2 regions of the Caldicellulosiruptor bescii DSM 6725 genome follow, and region 2 is predicted to be linked to the other one. Evidence: riboswitches for the same ligand, from Rfam matches in the RefSeq annotation. Region 2 holds a riboswitch; the other holds the start of a gene.
The links. A riboswitch is a leader RNA that binds a small molecule or an ion and turns the genes downstream of it on or off. The one in region 2 is predicted to bind cyclic di-AMP.
Positions count from the first base shown of each region.

Region 1: another riboswitch for cyclic di-AMP. It lies ahead of ATHE_RS09495 (C40 family peptidase); the one in region 2 lies ahead of ATHE_RS11210 (beta/alpha barrel domain-containing protein).

Region 1 covers NC_012034.1:1,996,399-2,005,432, forward strand. The annotation lists gene ATHE_RS09465 (DUF2273 domain-containing protein) at 26-229, opposite strand; partial or broken gene ATHE_RS09470 (IS481 family transposase) at 529-1,430, shown strand; gene ATHE_RS09475 (GtrA family protein) at 1,384-1,671, shown strand; gene aroE (shikimate dehydrogenase) at 1,973-2,839, opposite strand; gene ATHE_RS09485 (YqeG family HAD IIIA-type phosphatase) at 2,836-3,345, opposite strand; gene ATHE_RS09490 (hypothetical protein) at 3,520-4,419, shown strand; gene ATHE_RS09495 (C40 family peptidase) at 4,487-5,446, opposite strand; cyclic di-AMP (ydaO/yuaA leader) riboswitch at 5,451-5,612, opposite strand; gene ATHE_RS09500 (lactate utilization protein) at 5,714-6,355, opposite strand; gene ATHE_RS09505 (ABC transporter ATP-binding protein) at 6,352-7,602, opposite strand; gene ATHE_RS09510 (FecCD family ABC transporter permease) at 7,607-8,617, opposite strand; gene ATHE_RS09515 (ABC transporter substrate-binding protein) at 8,641-9,034, opposite strand, start outside.
Region 2 covers NC_012034.1:2,351,598-2,360,631, forward strand. The annotation lists gene ATHE_RS11180 (ISNCY family transposase) at 25-975, shown strand; partial or broken gene ATHE_RS14355 (IS256 family transposase) at 1,045-2,268, shown strand; gene ATHE_RS11195 (S-layer homology domain-containing protein) at 2,846-4,624, opposite strand; gene ATHE_RS11200 (hypothetical protein) at 4,739-5,752, opposite strand; partial or broken gene ATHE_RS11205 (IS481 family transposase) at 6,146-7,012, opposite strand; cyclic di-AMP (ydaO/yuaA leader) riboswitch at 7,246-7,396, shown strand; gene ATHE_RS11210 (beta/alpha barrel domain-containing protein) at 7,403-8,761, shown strand; gene ATHE_RS11215 (L-ribulose-5-phosphate 4-epimerase) at 8,845-9,034, opposite strand, start outside.

The DNA of each region.
Region 1 (9,034 bases), 360 kb from region 2:
CCCTCTATTTGAACTTTCGGTTATTTTAATTCTTATCTTTCAGAAGATCTCTTATTTTATCATACGTTATAAACTTTTTACCTAATATTATTCCAACAATGACAACTACTGTTATCAGTATAGCTTTGACAATTCCAACTTCTAAAATAAACAGAATCAAAATAAGAGCTAAAGCTCCGCCTACCAACATTCCCACATTTTCTTTTATGAATTTTTCTAATTTATTCAATCACCTGTACCCCCTCGAATATTTTTCATATATTTTTGTGAACCTTTTGCAAATAAATTTACACATTTTCTTACTTTTTATTATACTATGGTTAAATTAATTGTGCAATTAAAAAAAATTTGTGAGATCTCGAATAGGTGTAGAGATATCTACCACAGCGAAAGAATGTGCGAAAATAGTGAGGAGAAACTCATAAAAAGAATTGAGGCTGCCTCCATCCTGTTTGATATAATTAAAAAGTGTAATCTCCCATTCAAAAGAAAAATCAAAAAACTACCAGGATGGGAGGACAGCCTACTATGAATATTATATCATATCATGAAATGAGAAAAATATCTCCCGAAAAAGCAAGGGAATTAATCCGAAAAGTGTTTGAAAATAATAACAAAAACGTATCAAGAACTGCTAAAATATTAGGTGTATCAAGACATACTGTCAGAAGAGCAATATATGGTCCCCTTGAGGATAAATCAAGAAAACCTAAAACTTGCCCCAGAAAACTTTCTACTGAACTTGAAAATCTCATTATCGAGGAATCTAAAAGAACTGGCTTCAGATACAGACGTTTGTCTCTTTACCTGCTCAGAAAATATGGTATTAAAATAAGCGAAAATACAATAAAGTCTATTCTCAAAAGAAATGCTATACCAAAAAAATCAAGAAAGACAAAAAAGGGTGAAAGAAGTTTGTACGATTATGAAGCCCTCATTCCATTTTCTGAATTTCAACTTGATACAAAACATCTTTTAGATAAAGACAGTCTTCCTGAAGAGGTATATGAACATATGAAAAAACACAATTTACCTTGCTATGAGCGGAACATGATAGATATTGCAACAAGAGTAAAACATCTTATGGGATTAATTGAAAATTTACATAGAGCAGATGACAAATATTTTTTAATGATTCATGCCGAAAGATGTAAAAACAAAATGACTTTATTCAACGAGCTCAAAGGTGGCAGGATACGTGGAACTTTTTTAGACCTCATAATGGTAAAGGTATGAATGGGAGGACACCATTTGAAAAATTCATAGATTCTAAAACTCTGGTCTCCTCCCATGTGTTTCAGTTCCCTACTTTACTTCTTGAAGACTTATTAAAGAAAGTAGGAACTTTTTATTCTCTATTCTGTAATAAATTAGGTGGTAAATATGTCTTCACCAAATGCCTTTTTGATGAACAAAAAGTGGACATTTGAAAATAGAACAAAAGGACGTATAATAATACTAAAAGTAGCAAAGTCCGCCATTACAAATATTATCTCATTGCTACTCTCAATTGTAATTATAAAACTTTCAAGGCTATATCTGTCAAATTCAATTATAATTACAAAAATATTTGCAACTTTATGTGCTCAAGTAGTAAACCATATTTTATATAAAATCTGGGTGATTACTAAAATGGAGACAAATAATGAAAGTATTCATAAAAACATGTAAAAATATTTTTGAGTACATTGTTGTTTTATTACTGGTATTTCTCTTTTTGTTATCTTATTACTATAGATTTTTGCTCTAACAAGAAAAAGTTTTAGGATATAGTTCCCGAAAGTGTTAATATTCTGTGTTTTCAGGGGATGTAATAGCTTGTTGAAAAAATGATTTTCCAATAATATAAAGGTTATTGCAAATTATATTAACATATTTGGGAGAAATATGCGACTTATCGTTTTTTGTTACATACCTCTCTTAATTGAGCAACCCACTTCCAACTTACATCCCTCTTATATGTCTTAATAACCTACCCTATAACCTTATATATTCCCAAGCCAAAATTTTTCTCGGTATCATTTAGGATTTCAAGTAAAAAATTTGGAGAAAGATTTACAATATCAAACCAAATCATTTCAGCTTCAATTGCTTGGTATACAAGCATCTTAAGTCCATTTTCAATCTTTATCCCCTTTTTTTCAGCTTCTTTTAAAAAAGCAGTTTTAAGAGGATTATATATCATATCATATACAAAAACTGGTACACCAGCCACATAGTTTTCAAAGTCAAAAGGACTGCTTTCAATATTCGGAAACATTCCCACAGATGTTGTGTTAATAATTATATCGTATTTAAATTCATATCTTCTTAGCCATTCTACTGGAAGGATTTTTAAAATGTCTTGAAAAACCTCTTTTAACTTTTCTGCCTTTTCATATGTCCTGTTTGCAACAAATACTTCTTTTGCTCCCATCCTGTAAAGTCCATAGATGCAAGCTTTTGCTGCACCACCGCTACCGAGTACCAATATCTTCTTGTCTTTCACATCAACCCCCCTATCCTCCAAGCTTCTTTTAAAACCTATCCAGTCTGTATTGTAAGCCAAAAGCTTCCCATCTTCTTTTTTCACAGTGTTTGCCGCTTTTATTATTCTGACATCTTCTGAGACTTCATCACAAAACTCTAAAATATCTTCCTTGTATGGAATTGTTATGTTAAATCCAACAACATCCTCATCTTTTCTCACCATCTCAACAAATTCTTTTAGCATTTCAGTGTCAAGAAGTTCTAAATTTGAATAAATTGCATCAATGTCAAACTCAGATAGAATCCTGTTATGAATAAAAGGTGAAATTGAGTGTTTTAAGCTCTTGCCAATCAAAAAAAGCTTTTTCATTCCCTCTCATCCTTTTCGTAGTACTTTAATATTTTCTTTTCAAAAATCCTGTTTATCCTTGTTACAAAAAACTCCTTTTCTTTCATTGGCCTTACCAAAATCACAAAGAGTTTTAACCTTTTTGCACCTATGACATCTGTAAAAAACTGGTCACCTATCACAGCTGTTTGATGATTTTTCTTGCCCTGATGAAGCAACTGCGATGCTTTTAAAAATCCAGATTTCAAAGGCTTTTTAGCATTATAGATGGCAGGAATGCCAAGCATACTTTCTATTTTTTTTACTCTATCTTTCTGGTTGTTCGAAACAAGGCAAATTTTAAATCCCATCTTTTGAGCCTTTTCAAGCCACTCAATAATCTCGTCTCTTACCTCAAATTCACCCCACGCAACTATGGTGTTGTCTATGTCGATAATGAGATAGTTTATTCCTTTTTTTATAAGAGTTTCAAGGTCAATATCCAATATACTTTTGCATATCATATCAGGCTTGAACTTTTTTAGCATCTTCTCTGCCCTTTCTCTCCCTTTTACCATCAAAAAATTGTCAAAGAAAAAATGAATTTACACAACTTTTTTGTTTTTTGATTTGTGAAAATACAACCTGATAAGGTATAATTTAATTATATTCTAACCCTGTATATTTTTCAAAATAAATTGAGAAGGGGGAAAAGGTTAAAAATGGTTGAGGTAAAAAAAGTCGAATATATGGGCTGGGAAAACTGTTATAAAATCTCTAACGGCAAAGTTGAAGCGATTGTCACAACAGATGTGGGTCCAAGAATAATTCATTTTTCATTTGAAGGTGACAAAAATGTCTTTTGCGTGGTAGAAGAACAGGCAGGAAAAGTTGGGGGTGATGAGTGGAGAATATATGGCGGAACAAGACTGTGGCACAGTCCGGAAGTTATTGAGCGCACATATTTCCCTGATAACCAAAAAATTGATTTTGAAATTGTTGAAAACGGTATAATTCTAAAACAGCCCACAGAAACCACTACATTTTTGCAAAAAACTATTGAACTTAAGTTTCACCCAACCGAACCAGAAGCTTATGTAACGTATAAAATCAAGAACAATGGTCTTTTTGAAGTTAAGTTCGCAATTTGGGCGCTTTCTGTAATGGCACCTGGTGGAGTTGAGGTCATGCCAATTCCAAAGATTGATACTGGACTTTTGCCAAGCTATTCTCTGGTCATGTGGCCATACACAAAACTTAACGACCACAGAGTCTTGTGGGGAGAGGATTTTATTATTCTAAAACAGGACAAAAACTGCAAGCCACCGTTTAAGATTGGATATCCAAATTTGGATGGATGGGCTTGTTATTTAAACGATGGAAACTTGTTTATAAAACAATACAAACACATAGACGGTGCAGAGTACCCTGACTTTGGATGTTCTTACGAAACATATACAACCGATTTCATGCTTGAGATGGAAACTTTAAGTCCACTTTACCTTGTTGCACCGGGCGAAGAAATTTCTCATAATGAGGTTTGGCAGCTCAAGAAAGTTGACGCTACCATTGAAAACGAGGAAGATGTCAAAAACCTGATTTTGCCTTTGATAAAAAAGTAAAAAGCACTTTTAAACTTGAAAGGGGCTTCTTCCTTTCTGATTTTCAGGAAAAAGCCCCTTTTTACTTTCATCTTATGACTCTTTTTGCCATCATAAAAAATCTTCCATAATATGAATTTAGGTCAGTTTCTGTTACACGTCCCCTTGCACTTGATGCATGAATGAACTTGCCACCGCCTAAATATATGCCAACATGATTTATATAATTTTTCCCGCCATCTGTGTCAAAGAAAAGCAAATCTCCCGGTTTAATTTCACTATATGAAACTCTCACACCATTTGTTTTTGCCATGTCAGCTGCTGTTCTTTCTAAATTTATTCCAAAGTTTTTGAACACAAACTGAACAAATCCTGAACAGTCAAAACCAGTTGATGGCGATGTTCCACCGTATGAGTATCTTATACCACGAAATCTTTGAGCAAACTCCAAAATTCTCTGTGCCAAGCTAAGATTTGTAAAAGTTTCTGCTTGACTTCTTTCAAACCCACCACGTGACACTGTTTTTGATACAAGCTGCGATGGCATCTTCAAAAGGTAATAAGCCATATATCCTACTGTGCCATCAAGCGTCTTTACCTTCACCCAGCCATTTTGTTCTCTTGACAGGACATACACCTTGCTACCATTTTTTAATGTCTTTAGCACCTTTGATGTGGTTGACATATCACTTCTTAAGCGCGCATTGTCTTTTAAAACTGTAGCTTGCGCAGCTTTAGCAGCCGTTTTTGCAACACTTGCCCTTGAAGTATTTGAAACTGCACTCCTTTTTTCATTTGTAATAGTTATGTAATCAGACTTTACATACCCAACAATTCCATCATACGAAATCTTTACCCATCCACCTGCATTTGACAAAACTTGGGCTTTAAACCCTTTGGGGAAAACTCCTAAAATCTTACTACTTGTTGAAGGTGCGCTTCTTATATTTATTGTAGATTTTGCCTGGGCTGACTGGGCAAAGACCTTTGCAGAAAAAAACATCAAAAAAATTCCAAGAATTATAGCTATTAAACTTTTTAGATTCATACAAAAACTCCCTTCTTGAGGCTTACGGGATTAGCTGACGGGTTCGGGACAAGAAGGCTATCCCTACGGCAAATTCTTTTTTGCCGATTCACCCCTGAATTACTTTGGTTCTCCCGCTGTCTGAGCAATTTTTACAATTTGCTCAGACATTCAGCCTATGAAGTTTATTATTTTGATGGTATTATTTTATTACAAGTAACTTTATTCTGTCAACCCTTTTTTACAGAATTGTTACACAAATATTTCTAAAATATTACAACACCATCTTTAAAAACCCATGTCTTCTTTGACAAGCACAACCTTGATTCTTCCTTTTGCAGGAGATCTTCTTGTTACAACAATATGGCTGCAGATGCACTCAAAACTTAAACAATCATGGCATTTTCCATCCTGAGTACATGGTGTGTTTCGAGAAAGTCTTTTTGAGTTCATAGGAGATGCTATGTTCCTTACCCTCAGCAAACCTTGCTCTTCGTTTAAAACAAGCTTGTTCTTACCGGCAATCACTATTACATTTTTAGGACCAAAAAGAAGCGCTGCAAGTCTGTTGCCATTTCCATCTATGTTTATGAGTTTTCCGTCAAGTGTTATTGCGTTTGTTGACATAAGATAGTAGTCAGCCCAGAAAGATTTTCTGTAAATCTCACCAAGCTCCTCAGGTGTTATACCTTCTTTGTATCTGTCCAAAAAGTTGTAATTGCCATTTCTCAGAAAATCTATCACACCACACTCAAAAAGTGTCATCGACCCGCCACAAGATACCACACTGCCTTTTGAAATGAGCTTTTCTAAAAGAGGCACAACATCTTCTTTTTTCTCGATAACAAAACATTCAAAGTTTCTTGCTTCCAAGTTTTTCTTTACAGTTTCAAAGTTTGTATCTATCCACCATGCCTTGTGTGGATTCATTTTAAATCACCCCTTGACATTTTATCGTTTGTCTCTTTTAAGATATAATCTTGCAAGCTCTCAATGCTTGAAAAAACTAACGCTTTTTCCCTCAAGCAATTGTAAAGTTTAGTTGCCAAACCACCTGTGAAATCACGTTTTGAAATATCCTCTTCTTCAATTATACAAAGATGATTAGCAAATTTAAGTGCCTCTAAGTTTTTTAAGTTTTGAACACCAAATGGAATGTTGCACAGCACACACAGGTCTGCTTTCTTGATAAGCTGAATGTTTTCGATGTACTCTTTTTCTCCAATTGGCATAAAAGGTTTTGTAAAAACTGTATAGATGGAAAAAAGTTGAGCTGTTTCAAAGTCTGTATCGTTTGTGGAAAGAACACCTGTTGTCACCCTGCATCCCATTTCAATTAGCATCTTATAAAGAAGCTGTGCACTTCCACCTCCTGATACAACATGTACATGAAAAGTTTTTGGAACGTCTGTCTGGATAAGCTCTATGTCAAATATACCGAAAGGATTTTTGTAAACAACTGCATCAACTTCATATACTTTTCTTATATTCTCCTGAGTTAAAACCTCATCAGGTCTTCCAATATCCACAACTCTGCCATCTTTCATCATAATGATGCTATCACACACTTTTGCTGCCATCTTCAGATTATGAATTGCCATTATGACTATCTTCCCAGAAAACGCTTCTTCTCTTACAAGCCTAAGTATCTTTTCCTGATGAGAGATGTCTAAATTTGAGTTCGGCTCGTCCAAAAGTAAAACTTTAGTATCCTGAGCAAGTACACGAGCAAAAGAAGTTCTTTGCCTCTCACCACCTGATATCCTTAATATGCTCGAAAATTTTTTACTGGAAAGTTCAACCTGTTTTATTTTCTTCTCTGCAATTGTTCTACTTTCTTTGCTGTTTAAAAATTTACTCTTTTCATAAGGAAATCTCCCCATCATAACAACATCAAGGACTGTAAAAGGAAAGTTTGAAAATACATGTTGTGGCATATACGAGATATGCTTAGCCCTTTCTATATCAGAAAGTTGGCTAAGCTGCATATTATCAAAATAGATTTTTCCTTCAAAAATTTTGACAAGTCCTGCTAAAGCCTTTATCAGTGTACTTTTACCACTTCCGTTTGGTCCAACAAATCCATAGACTTTCCCTTCTTCGAACTTAAGCCTTCCGTCTACCTCAACAATGGGATAAGAGTAGCCGCATTTAAGGTTCTCAACAAAAAGAGGCATTATTCTATACACTCACCTCATTTTCATGCTTTTTCAGAAGGTACAGAAAGTATGGTACCCCCACTAAAGAGGTTATAATCCCAACCTTTACTTCAACCGGTGAAAACAATACTCTTGCAATTGTATCACACACAATCAAAAATATTCCACCACTTAAAATTGAAGCAGGTATCAGCCTTCTATAATCGCTTCCAACAATAAGTCTGAGCATGTGGGGGACAATTAGCCCAACAAAGCTGATTGGTCCTGAGACAGAAACCGCTATTCCTGTTATGAGCGAAACAAGAAAAAGCAAGGTTTTTTTCAGCTTTTCTGGATTTACTCCAATTGTAAAGCTTTCTTCCTCTCCAAGTATCAAAATGTTTATCCTCTTTGCAAATAGCAATGAGCACAGTATCAAAATACAAAGAGGAACTAAGCTAATCTTCACATGCACCCAGCTTCGACCGTCTAAACTACCGAGCATCCAAAAAATATATTCGCTTACCTGATACTGATTTATGTTTGAAAGAATCAAAGAGTTTATGGAAGACACAAAGGTTGAAACTGCAATACCAATTAAAATGAGGTTTGTAATGGGCGTTTTGTTGTTCTTGGTTGAAAGCCTATACACTAAAAACGAAATCAAAAGCGCACCTGCAAAAGCAAACAATGGTAAATAAAATATGTTTATGGTGTTGAGCGAAAAGGCTATGCAAACAATAGCACCTAAACTTGCACCACTTGATGTCCCAATAATACCTGAATCTGCCATAGGATTTCTGTAAAGTCCTTGAACCAATGCACCTGCTACGCTTAAGCTCATCCCGACAACCATTGCAATTAATATTCTTGGTAGTCTTATCTGACTTACAATAGTCAAATCAAGGCTGTTTACAGAACCTTTATTTAATCCTATCATAAATAAAAGCGCCTTTAAAACACGAAGGGGAGGGATAAAAACACTTCCCACCCCTATGGATATTATAAATACTGCAAAAAGCAGAAAAGCTAAAATAATCAAAACCTTTTTCAACTATACCACCACTTATAAAAACCTTATTTAAAAAGATACGGATATGCAGCTTTTGCTAAGTCATAAATACCTTCAACAATATAGTGCGAAACTGTTTGAACGTGCCTATCATCAAGAATAATTACGCTGTTGTTCTTCACAGCTTTCAAGTTTTTGAAAGCAGGGTCTTTTTTGAACTCCTCTACATACTGCTGAGAAGTCTTTTTGGGATTGTACGACGCAGATGGAATAACAATGATGTCAGGGTCCCATTCCAAAATTTGCTCTTTTGAAATAGTTGGCCAACCTTTCAATCCCGCAACAGCAGCTATATTTATAACCCCTGCATATTTTGCTATCTCATGCTGAGTCGTATTTTTACCATATGTGGAATTGAAGTAGTATGTGTAGAAAAGCACATATTTTTTCTTTCTCAAG
Region 2 (9,034 bases):
AAACACAAGGGGGAAAAGATACATATGAATATTAAAGCACAAAATAAGAAATTTTTAAAGCTACTTTTTGTAGTGAAAAAGGTTGCTGAAGCTCTGTCAAGGAGAATAAAGCACAATAGAAGAGGACGCTCAAGGAAATTTAATTTGTTTCAAATAATAGCTTGTCTGGTTTACAAAGTTAAGAAGGGGATAAAAAGTTTCAGAGAATTAGAATATCGAATAAATCAAGACATAGAGTTTAAAAGAGCAATAGGTATAGAAGAAAGTCCAAACTATTCATATTTTGCAAAGTTGTTAAGAAAAATAGAAGAAAAATACATGCAAGATATAAGAGAGATACTAATAGCTGAAATAGAACCTGATATTAGTATAGCGATAGTAGATTCTACGCCGCTGAGAAGTGCCAAAAATGATTCAGAAGCAAAAATAGATATACATATTACAATAGGATTTTTCAGGGGATACAAATTACATCTTTTGTGTGCAGGTAAAGAAGAAGTAATACCACTTTTCTGGATTTTAACAGGGGCAAATGAACATGACTCAAGACAAGAAGAGCTTTTGTATAGGGCATGGGGCTTTGGCTGTGAGATTGTATTAGCAGATGCAGGATACGACTGTAGCAGATGGTTTAATATAGCAAATGAGCTTAAAGTTAAGTTTGTTGCTGGGATAAACAAAAGAAATATGAAAGACAAAAACAATGTGAGCAATAGTTTTAGAAGCAAGAATATAAGATTTTTAGAAACTGAAGAAGGTAAGAAGCTATACAGGCACAGAACAAAGATTGAAAGGTTATTTAGCAAATTAAAAGGTGAATATAATCTTGAGAATGTGAGGCTCAAGGGATTTAGAAATTATAAAAGGTATATTGATTGGATACTAATTACTTTTCTATTTGAACAACCTCTCAGAAAGTTAGAAGGCAAGAAGTTTTCTTCCGCTTATGAAGAGACTATAAATAATTTTGTGTAAAGTATAAGAACCTCCTTCTTGGTAAGAATCAGAATATAACAAAAATATCCAAGAAGGAGGTTTTTTGTTATGGAGAATGTTTTAACAAAAGAGCAGCTCTTAGAGTTTATAAGAAAAAATAATATTCAGAGCGTAAGTGATATTTACGAAAGTTTAAAAGACCTGTTCAAAGATGTACTTCAAAGCTTTTTAGAAGCAGAAATTGAAGAAACTCTGGGTTATGAAAAATATGATATTAAAAACAAACAAACTACTAACTCTCGAAACGGATATACTCAGAAAACCGTAAAAACAAAATTTGGAGAGATGGAAATTGATATTCCAAGAGACAGAGAAGGTGAATTTGAACCCAAGATAATTCCCAAATATAAAAGAGATATCTCTGAAATTGAAGATAAAATAATAGCTTTATATTCCAGAGGGATGACAACAAGAGATATTCATGAACAAATAAAAGATATCTATGGTATTGAAGTATCTGCTGAGATGGTAAGCAAAATTACAGAAAAATAGTACCATAGAATAAGAGAATGGCAAAACAGACCATTGGAAAAGATATATCCGTTTATTTTCATGGACGCGATCCACTACAAGATAAAAGATGAGGGTAAAATTGTGAATAAAGCTACCTATGTTGTTTTAGGGATTAACATTGAGGGATATAAGGATGTTTTAGGAATATGGATAGGAGAAAGTGAAAGTTCTAAATTCTGGCAAGGTCGATTGAATGATTTAAAGACAAGAGGAGTAGAAGAAGTCCTGCTGTTTTGTGTTGATGGTCTTACTGGTTTGAAAGAAGCAATAGAAGCAGTGTTTCCGAAGAGTGATATTCAAAGATGTATAATCCACCAGTTGAGAAATTCATTTAAGTATGTTTCGTATAGACACATAAAAGAATTTTCAAAAGATTTCAAGAGAATATACCAGGCAACAAATGAAGAAGAGGCATTTGAGAATTTTTGTCAAATAAAAGAGAAATGGGGGAAACAATATCCTTATGCATTTAGAAGCTGGGAAAGCAACTGGGAAATGCTGACCTCGTTTTTTAAGTTTCCCCCAGAGATTAGAAGAATAATTTATACAACAAACATTATAGAAGGTGTTCACAGACAGTTTAGGAAAGTTACAAAGTCAAAATCAGTATTTCCAAATGATATAGCTTTAGAAAAGATGCTTTATCTTGCGACTAAAAATGTTGTAAGAAAATGGACGCAAAGATACAGAAACTGGGATATGATATTAAACCAGCTTTTAATAATGTATCCTGAGCGGTTGAGAGAATATATAAAGTAGAAGCAATCATTTGTTCGTGTTTTTTTAACTGCTTCTATAGAAGCAGTTAAAAAAACAAATAAAAAAAAAGATAATATAACCCAGTATTAAATTTTCTCCATGAAGTTAAAAATTTATGCATAAAAAATATTAAAATGGAAATACTAAAAAATAGAAAGTTGGCAATTAAATTTTGAATGATTACTTACCAAGAAGGACGGCTTATCTTAAATACACAAAATTATTTACACACCCCTTATGAATGAAATCAATAATTTGTGTTTGTTTTATGTATTGTTGGTAATATTTTTTATTCAACAACCTAATTTATAATATTTAACTTTACTCTTCTTTTTTATATTTATATCCCTCTAGTGCCCTTTAATTTAACTCAACAAAGAGGTATCAAAAACAATTAAAATGCTCGTCACCCTTGGAGTCCTGCAACTATTTTTCTGGTATATCACGATAACATAGGTAGCACCAACCACTGCGGTTAGTGTTACCTGAAAAAAATTTTTATTATTTTTTTCTGTCTACTTGACAGGGGTTAATTCAAAAAAATTTTATACTTGCGGCCCTTGTTTTAGCAGTAATATTATTTTAAAACTTGCTTTCCATTTATAGGATTGTAATAATATTGCATGAGTGTTTTAGTATCTGTGATTCGAAGAAGACCATTGATAAAATCTACTTTGCAATTTTTAGAAGGAAGCTTGACTTTTGAAAAAATTGTTCCAAATGCATCAACAATGGTAATAGTATCTTCCGAAGAATAAATAGCTACAACCCCTCCGCCACTTTTGCAATACACCCAATTGTATATATTAGAATTATTACATCGAATTACTACTTTTTTGGTATTTGTAATGATATATCTTTCATCATTATTTCCCCACACTTGATAAAAACCATTACCCAAATCAATGATTTCTTTTCCATTTGCTACAATATTTCCATCTGTATCAAAAAGCTTTTTAATCTTCCTACCTGAATTATCTGTTACAATAAACCATCCATCTTCTGTTAACATCGCTTGTGGAGCTTTAAAACAATGAGCACCGGTATTTGCATTATATCCGATAAACTGGCTATTGTCTCTGGATGACAGCAACCCACTTTCACCAACAAAATATTTTACATCATATTTCTTGTCATCTATTTTGAACAATTTTAATACTTTTCCTGTTTTATCTATCAAATAATATTTACCTTTCTTTTTAACAACAGCTTTACCTTTGTGAAAAGCATAAGCCATATCGTAGTAAAAGTCTATAATTTTCTTACCATTAAAAGAATAATATCCATATAGATTTGTTCTGTCATCTTTTACAGGCACTAAAAAGTCACCTTGAGGGTAAATAATAACATCACTTATCGCATCTATGTTGGAGGATAATCTTTTCTTTTGTGGCAATATATAAATTCCATCATCTACAACAGCAAGATTTCCATATAATCTTGCAACGCGCTGAAATTTAAAATATATTTTACCTTGCTTATCTAAAACCATATATGAATCCTTAATAAAATTAGGATCCTGAGCAATGGCGTATCCCTGAAAATTAAATCCAGAAGGTTCATAAAATTGTGGTTTTATTTTCCAATCTCCTTTTGAATTTATATATCCCCATACAATATTAGAATCTGTCCTATTATTCGCAAAAATATAAGGATAGAGATTTTCTTCTGAAATTGGATTTTTTATTTCACCAGTAGCAGCTCTGTATAATTTTAGTACTGCTTCAATTGCTTTTTCACGCGTTAATTTCTCATTTGGCTCAATACATCCATTACTATCGGTGTTAAAAACACCTATTCTATAAAGATAGTTAATTGCTTCCCTTGCTGATGGCAGAATATTAACACCATCATAAAAATCTTCTGGTAAAATTTCTGTCTCGGTGGGACATTTAAGCTGAATCTTGTAATATTGTTTTATTTGCGGTATTCTTTTACAAAGAGTGACTGTTGAAAAAAGCATTTTTGCAGCTTCTTGTTTTGTAATAGTTTTATTTGGATAGAACATTCCTTTTTCTTCTACATTTACTACTCCTAAGGTTGCTAATACTCTTACTTTATAATCATTCGTATCAGAAAAAATTGGTATAAAATTTGACTTTAATATCTGGTTTGAATCAAAACCTAAAGAACATAAAAGATTCCATAATAAGTAACAAAACTCCAACCGAGTTATAGGTTTTTGGTAATCTCCCCTCAACTCTTGTGGGACAATTCTCAAGGCTATTGATTTGCTAATTTCATTTTGTGCTGCATTACAATTATAATTTACAACTCCACCATAAAAGAATAACAGAAGAAAAATGGTAAATATTATAGTAAATTTTTCAAATTCTTTATTAATTATCCTCATCATTGTAAATCATCCTTTTTTATGATAAAGCTTAATCTTTTTCAGCAACGCTCAAGATAAGTGCTATAAAACTATATTACTTCTCTTTATTTCATTTATTTAACAAATACCTATTTATCACAAAGTTGTTTTAAATGATATTTCTACATCACCATATGATCCACCTGGTAATACAAACCAAAAAGAATTTCCGCCAATTAACTCAAAGGAAAATGGATTTGATTTTGAGGCTGTAACTGTTTGCCATATTCCATTAATTTTTAGTGTATATTTTTGAGGTATATCTACCTGCTGAGGTGTAACTGTAACATATTTTGCATTAGCTTCAGGATAATAAAAGGTATATACAATTCCATAGTTCCCTAGATTCCCATTATTTGAAAACGGCAGTGGATATATTGGACTTTCAAACTCACCAATATTATATCTATCCACTACTTGGTTATTTTCGATTTTCCCCATTGCAAAACGCACAGTGTTGTTCCCAACAGGTAAATCCACATGACGTCTAATGTGTTGATATAATCCCGTTTGAGACAAACTTTTATCATAAGGTTGGCCAGTAGCTGGATCTATTTTTTTTAAATCTTCCGCGGAAATTAAATTTGTCCAACCTGCATATTTTTCCCAATTAGGTTGATCTTTAACAACATAAACTTTTAAAAACAACTTTTCTCCTGAATTTACCTTAAAACGAACTCGTCCATTTACAAGCGTTGTACTAGATACAAGAGTAGATAATAAATCTGTGAATCCTTGGGTAGGATTACTTGTTATTCGAGGAGGGATATTCAGTGGGATATTGAAATTGCTTTGCATAAAAGCTGTAGTCATTATAGGTCCGCAACCACTACCTGTTCGTACATCTTTTTTAAGAATTGTAATTGATGCAGGAGTTGTTGTACTTTCGTTTTTAATTCCGACACCAATATGAACTGCTTGTCCACTGTAGTTCCACTCATAAAATTCACATTCATATATTTTCCCAACTATTAATGGAATAATTGTAAATGCACGCCCATATGCTGCACTATCGAGCAGATTGGCACCAATATTCTCCATACCATTAACGTAGATAAATCCTTCTATTGGAGTACCATCATATTCTTTAGATTTTGTAAATGTAACCATTTTATTTCTAATCTCCTCTCACTTTAATGTTTACTTAAATACTTTCATATATCTCTTGAATAACAAAAAATAATAACTCATATATCTCTTCTCAAGTATAACTCTTATTTTTTTTCTGTCAACTATATATTTACAGGATAATAGTGTTATTTTGAGAAAGTTCAAATTATTCTGTGTAAGCATAAAACCGACTTATTAGTAAAAATTATAATATAAAGCGATAAACACCCAATAACATTTTTTATTTAATTGTTAGTGCCTTGCCACTTCTCTCTTTCTGATATTCTCCTATAAAAATTATTTACTCTACTTTGGTTCAATTTCCAACAAAAGTAATATAGACTGAAATTTTTTTAATTTAAAATCACACTCAGTGAAGACACATTTGCCACATTATTTATTACAGAAATGATAATAAAAAGTACTCATTTTTTTTCAGAATCTCTTTGAGAAGTAACGCAGAATACTGAAAAAAATGAGAGGAGACCAAAGACTTCGAATCTATGAATTTTTCAAATGGTGTCTTCCCACTCATTCCTTTACCATTATGAAGTCTAAAAAAGTTCCACGTATCCTGCCACGTTTGAGCTCTCTGAATAAATTCTTCCTTGTTTTTGCATCTCTCAGCATGAATCATTAAAAAATATTCGTCATCTGCTCGATGTGAATTTTCAATTATACCCATTAAGTTTTTTGCTTTTGTTACAATAGGGTTTAATTCTACTCCCAAAAGTGACAGAATCTTATACTACTTCCTTTAACTTTCTTTCACTTCCTCAACAAAATTCTTCTCCATTATCCAATCGGATTTTTATTAGGGTTCTCACACTATGTGTTCTTAGTCACAAAGCAACCAAGGATATAAACATAAAGCCAATTTCTCTTTTTTGTCTTCCTTGTTTTTCTTAGGTAACAGCATTTCTTTTGAGAATAGACTTTATTGTGTTTTCGCTTATTTTAACCCCATATTTTCTGAACAAATAAAGTGAAAGACGTCTGTATTTTCATACCAGTTCATTTAGATTCCTCAATAATGAGATTTTCAAGTTCAGAAGAAAGTTTTCTTGGACAAGTTTTAGGCTTTCTGGATTTATCCTCAAGAGGACCGTAAATTGCTCTTCTTATAGTAGCTCTTGATACACCTAATATTTTAGCAGTTTCTGATACGTTTTTGTTATTCGCGGTCTGTTACTTTTCGAATTAATTCTTTAGCTTTTTTGAGCAGATTGTTATTTCGTGATATGAGATATAAATATTCATAGTAGGCTACCCTCCCATCCTGGTAGTTTATGAATGTTTCTTTTGAATGGTATATTACACTTTTTAATTATATTCATGTCAGGATAGAGGTAACCTCAATTCTTTTTATAACCTTCTCCTTAGTATTTTCGCACATTTTTTCGCTGTGGTAAATATTCTGCATACCTATTTGAGGATATTAATTTGAATCTCTTGATAGTTCTCTTTTTCTTTGGTATCATAATGTTATCACAATATCAAAAAAGCTGAATTCCTGTGTAAAAAGCACAGGATAGGGGGGACCCATTTTTTGGGGTGAATCAAGGCATTTTTGCCTTGTAGGGCAAACGTCCCTTTCTGCCCGAACCCGTCAGCTAACCCCCGAAGCTTTGAAAGGGAGGTTTGTTTTTTATGAATGTAAAATTTAATCAAAAGACTCACATTCTTGAGATTGAGTATCAGTTCAGGGATGTTGAAGAGCCAAATCTTTTCAGGAACATCTATCCTTACAATGAGGTACCAAGGCTTGTTTTCAACCACAGAATTGTGCCAATGAATGTTCCTGAGCGGCTTTACATCACAGACACAACTTTCAGAGACGGCCAGCAATCACGCTCACCGTACACTGTTGATCAAATTTGTAGAATTTATGACTACTTACATGAACTTGACAATGGGAGTGGCGTTATTCTTCACACAGAGTTTTTTGTGTACTCAAAACAGGATAAAGAAGCAGTTTTAAAGTGTTTAGAAAAAGGTTATGATTTTCCAAAAGTCACCGCTTGGATTCGGGCAAAAAAAGAGGATTTTGAGATTGTAAAGAACCTTGGTATCAAGGAAACAGGAATTTTGGTTTCATGTTCTGACTATCATATCTTCAAAAAATTAAAGATGACAAGAAGTCAAGCAATGAAGCAATACTTAGAAATTGTGTCGGCAGCTTTAGAGGCAGGAATCATACCACGCTGCCATTTTGAAGACATCACAAGAGCTGATTTTTACGGATTTGTCTTGCCGTTTATTAATGAGCTTATGAAACTTTCAAAAGAGGCAAATATGCCTGTGAAAATCAGAGCCTGTGACACGCTGGGGCTTGGATCACCAATACCGGGTGTGGCTCTCCCAAGAAGTGTGCCTCAAATAATCTATGGTATTGTCAACTATGGTGAAGTGCCATCTGAGTGGCTTGAGTGGCACGGTCACAACGATTTTTACAAGGCAGTCATAAACTCAACAATGGCATGGCTGTACGGTGCTTCAATGGTAAACACATCACTTTTGGGAATAGGTGAGCGCACGGGTAACACCCCATTAGAGGCAATGGTGATGGAATACATTCAGATAAGAGGCAGCGCAGATGGCATGAATGTTGCTGTAATATCTGAGATTGCTGAGTATTTCAAAAAAGAAATCGGGTATGAAATTCCTCCAATGACGCCTTTTGTTGGTGAGAACTTTAACGCAACACGGGCTGGAATTCATGCAGATGGACTTATGAAAGATGAGGAGATTTACAATATATTTGATACAGGAAAGATTCTGGGGAAGCCTCCTAAGGTGATTATAGATGCATACTCAGGCATTGCAGGAATTGTAATCTGGATAAATAGGTATTTCAAAGATAGCGGCATTGACATTCAGGTTGACAAAAAAGACCCAAGGGTTCAGAAGGTCAAAGAGTGGGTAGACAGTCAATATGAAAATGGAAGAAATACATCAATAAGTGATGAAGAGCTAAAAGAGGTTGTAACCAGAATATTTGGACTGTAAAAGACAAGCAAGGCTGCCACATGAAAACGGCAGCCTTATGTTGTATTAACAACCCTTTCTTGTGCTGGGGGAAAAGTAATTTTTTATTTTTGCCCATATTTTGTCATGTACCTCTCATGAGCTCTTTTTACCTCATCAAGCGGAATCTCGATAGGCTCGCCCATCATCTTTGCAATAAACACTGTTTTTGCCACATCTTCTACCATAACAGCCGCTTTTACAGCCTCATCAACTGTCTTGCCTATCGTAAAAACTCCATGGTTCTGAAGAAGA